Regions from separate parts of the Lysinibacillus sp. NPDC048646 genome, predicted to be linked through region 1. Evidence: riboswitches for the same ligand, from Rfam matches in the RefSeq annotation. Region 1 holds a riboswitch; the other holds the start of a gene.
What was found. A riboswitch is a leader RNA that binds a small molecule or an ion and turns the genes downstream of it on or off. The one in region 1 is predicted to bind preQ1.
Positions count from the first base shown of each region.

Region 2: linked by a shared signal. The riboswitch ahead of ACQKII_RS16255 (cell wall hydrolase) and the one ahead of ACQKII_RS07385 (QueT transporter family protein) in region 1 are both predicted to bind preQ1.

Region 1 covers NZ_JBNNLZ010000004.1:178,459-180,667, forward strand. The annotation lists gene trpB (tryptophan synthase subunit beta) at 1-370, opposite strand, end outside; T-box leader at 430-630, opposite strand; gene ACQKII_RS07385 (QueT transporter family protein) at 796-1,278, opposite strand; PreQ1 riboswitch class I at 1,285-1,329, opposite strand; gene ACQKII_RS07390 (ABC transporter substrate-binding protein) at 1,669-2,209, shown strand, end outside.
Region 2 covers NZ_JBNNLZ010000016.1:19,559-21,767, forward strand. The annotation lists gene ACQKII_RS16245 (cytochrome d ubiquinol oxidase subunit II) at 1-738, shown strand, start outside; gene cydS (cytochrome bd oxidase small subunit CydS) at 753-848, shown strand; PreQ1 riboswitch class I at 928-974, shown strand; gene ACQKII_RS16255 (cell wall hydrolase) at 1,317-1,757, shown strand; gene ACQKII_RS16260 (hypothetical protein) at 1,897-2,097, opposite strand.

The DNA of each region.
Region 1 (2,209 bases):
TAGCTGTTGCGACACCGTGCTGACCTGCACCTGTTTCTGCAATTACACGTTTAGCCCCCATACGCTTTGCAAGTAAAATTTGACCTAAAACGTTATTAATTTTATGAGATCCTGTGTGGTTTAAGTCCTCGCGTTTCAAATAAATTTTTGCGCCACCCAATTGCTTCGTTAAGTTTTCAGCAAAGTAAAGTGGAGATTTGCGCCCTACATATTCACGGAAAAAATAATCTAACTCATTTTTAAAGTCTTCATCGTCTTTATAATTTTGGAAGTTTTCATCTAAAATATTTAATACATTTTGAAGCTCTTCTGGAACGAAGCTGCCTCCAAATTCACCAAAATACCCTTTTTTCTCTGCTACTGTACCCATCTTATCTCGACTCCTCTATTCTGATTTTTTCCATAAAAAAAGTCACTTCGATCCTTCGGTAAAAGGACGAGTAACCGTGGTGCCACCTTTATTCGCAAAAATTGCGCGCTTTGGTACTCCTATAACGGGGAGTTAGTTCGGCCACACATTTGATGAGGCTGCTCCGAAGCCCATTCACAAGTACGTATTACTGATTTGCACCAACCATCAGCTCTCTTTAAATACAATCGCCTGCTACTTTTCTTCTTCCTAGCATTTATTATTGAAGAGAATTTTAAGGTATTTTCAGAATAGTGTCAAGAAAAGAAAAAATAAATCGTGTCATTAACATTACGATTGATTACTTACACAAGCATGAATTCCTAGCATAGAAAAAAGACGAATCTTGAAAAAGACTCGTCTCTATTTATAGCTACTGAATAAAGTTAAATCAAATCTTTGAAGTTTAAACGTTTGTTCAGAATATACATGATCGGTGCACCGACTGCTAATACAACAAATTCACCTGCAGCGACAGTGAGCCATGTCCAGAAAAATGGTAATTCTAAGGCTAAGTTCAGTTCAAAGGCGATAATGAACATTGTACATGTAAATAACAATGTGTTGATGATTAAACGTGCGCAAATATTTTTTACAAATTTACAAATAAGGATAAACAGCCCTAGTGTAATCATCGAATGTCCAACACCAAATACTAAATCGTAGATGCCAAGAGGTGAAAATAAATTTGAGATAAATACACCAATAATTATTCCTACGGCAAAGCGTGGATTAAAGGCAACTAAATGATTAAACATTTCCGATACTCGAAACTGCACTTCAGTAAATCCAAAAGGTGCAACAAGCATTGTAACAGCAATATATAGCGCTGCAATAATGCCACTTGCTGCTAAAAATTTTACTTTCATATTCATTTCTCCTTAGTTTTTTTTCGTGGGATGGTTACGAACCACGGTGCATTTACACAAATAAATATTTTAGTATAAAACTCAGAAAGAAGTCAAATATCAGAAAAATAAAAGTCTTTTATAAAATATATGTCCAGAATCTAACTTCGCAAAATTGTCATAAAATAATTTGTTAGGTTACTAAAATAATTACATTCATCAAAATGGCGTAGTTTAGCGGTTTAAAGCGACAAATTAAATGAAAAAGTAAAATATTTCGCCAAATCTAAAAGTCAGAACATTCATAATGTTGTTGACGAACATCAATAATAACGATAATATAGCGATACATTCACACTTTGCTAGGGTGAAGTGTGATAGATAATAGAGAAATAGTCGGGGGGATTATTTGTGAAGCGTAATATGAAAAAGCTTTCGTTCCTATTATTTGGATTAGTATTAATGCTTGCTGCATGTGGTAGCGGTGGTTCTAGTTCAACAGAATCAAAAGGTGACGAAAAGAACAATGCAAGTGAAAGTAACGCTACGGATGAAAAAACATATAAAATTGGGATTACTCAAATTGTTGAGCATCCATCGTTAAATGCCGCAACTGAAGGCTTCAAAAAAGCTCTTGAAGATTCTGGCTTAAAGGTAGAATATGATCCGCAGATTGCACAAGGCGATAACAGCTTAAATACGACAATCGCAAACAACCTAGTCAGTGCAAACGTAGATTTAATTTTTGCGAACTCTACACCATCTGCACAGGCGGCAGCTACTGCAACTGGTGATATTCCAATCATCTTTACTTCAGTAACAGATGCTATTGGTGCACAATTAATTGCGTCAATGGAGGCGCCGGGTAAAAATGTCACAGGAACGATTGATTTACATCCTGATACAATTACAAAAACGGTAGCCTTATTAAAAGAGTTAGGTGCTAAAAATG
Region 2 (2,209 bases), on a different contig from region 1:
ATTCGCGGTAGTTACTATGCCTTTGAATCTTATAGCGGTATGAGCGGACATAAAGGCTATGCACTCGCTTATGGGGTGTCAGGTCTTTTTATCCCAGCTGCATTTTCGGTCATTCTAACAATTTCTGAAGGTGGCTTTGTTACGATGCAAGGCGATCAGCCAGTTTTAGACTACAAAGCATTGCTGACAAGTCCATTATCATGGTCCATCGTTGTATTAAGTATCATTGCAGTACTGTATATCTCAGCTGTCTTTTTAACATGGTACGCACAAAAAGCAGGAGATCATAAAGCAAGTGAATTGATGCGTAAATATGCGCTTACTTGGGCGATTCCCCTTATCGTTAGTGGTCTTGGCATCATCATTGAGTTAAAAGCGTTTGGGAATTGGCATTATGCCCAAATGGTTGATTTATCTTGGTTATTTGCGCTAACCGGCATTGTCTTTTTAGCAACGGTTTGGCTATTATGGGCGAAAGTAAAATACGGGTTAGCGGTCATTTTATTAATCGTCCAGTTTGCGATCGCCTTCTTTGCCTATGGGATTTCACACTATCCATATCTACTCTATCCGTATTTAACGATTCATGATAGTTTTACAAATGAAGCGATGGCTATAGCACTCGTTGTGGCATTTGTCGCAGGCTTAGTGTTGCTTGTACCTTCTTTATATTTAGTATTTAAGCTATTTGTCTTTAACAAAGACTATGTATCTGGTAAAGAAGAAACACATGTGTAAGGAGTGTAAAAATGATGCACGATTTTTTAATCTTTTATGCACCGATTTTAGTAGTCATTGTATCGATTGTCGCAGCATTTATGGCTGCACTGAATACGAAGTTTTTGTAATAAAGCTTTGATCTCAAAATATTTTTGACGTATTCCTTTGTTTTATGTATTATATCAAACGAATAATACCGACATTTGAACGGAAGAGGTTCATAGCTGAAACCCTCTATAAAAAACTATGGAAGTATGCTTATTACGCCATGTCTATATTGGACGTGGCTTTTTTATTTGTTAGCTTTAGTTTACATGGATGAATGCGCCTCTCTTGTAATGTGTTTAGGGAAACATATACAGGGAGGTTTTTTATGTCTGGTCGTAAAGTTCATTGTTTAAAAAATTTAAAACGGAAAATTGCTGTAAACATCACTCTGGATGCTTTTTTGCATATGTTACAACAATGAATGGAAAATTAAATCCAAATAAATTGAATCTGAGGTATTCAACTATCGTAACAGGATAGTTGAATAAGGTATAAAAAACGACATCAATGTAGGCTTTTTTTCATACTATATATTTGGGGTGAAAAAAATGCCAAGAGTTAAACACCGAGAAGCAGACATTGATTTAATGGCAAGGATGATGAGAGCGGAAGCCGAGGGTGAAGGAAAACAAGGGATGTTATATGTTGGCAATGTAATTGTTAATCGTGCTGTGGCAGATTGTTTAGACTTTCAAGATGTAAGAACAATTGAAGATGTTATTTATCAGGTGCAAGGAGGAAATTATTCTTTTGAAGCTGTTCAAAAAGGGAATTTATTTTATCAAAGAGCGAGGTCTACTGAAAAAAGATTAGCAAAACAGAATTTGGATTATTGGAGACAACATCCAGCGAAATTTGCCCTTTGGTATTTTAATCCATATGCTCCCTGTCCTCCTACATGGTACGGTCAACCTTTTACTGGTCAATTTAAAAATCATTGTTTTTATGAACCAGCAGCTGAAACATGTGAAAGTGTCTATTACGGTTAGATTGGCTGGGGGATTTTAATAATTTTGGAGTTTTGGTTTGGTGTACTTTTATCTTAAGAAATAAAAGGGAACTTCCTGTTTTAGCAGGGTTCCCTTTTTTAGATATCAAACATTTAGTTTTACAGTTACAATACAGTCGTTAATTCGTAAACGCTGATAGAAGTGTGAAAATCGCCGGTAGAACAGTGATAAACGCCGCTAGAAGTGTGAAAATCGCCGGTAGAACAGTGATAAACGCCGCTAGAAGTGTGAAAATCGCCGGTAGACCAGTAATAAACGCCGCTAGAACTATAAATATAGTCGAATAGGGTTGTACCGACGCTGCAAGACCTACCGTCAATACTGACAGCACAGCCCATAGTAAGCTTATAAAAACACTGTTTGAAGCTCCATTTTAGCATATGTACTATGTAACCCCTGGCATATACTGTGGTGAGGGAGGGGGGAGGTGA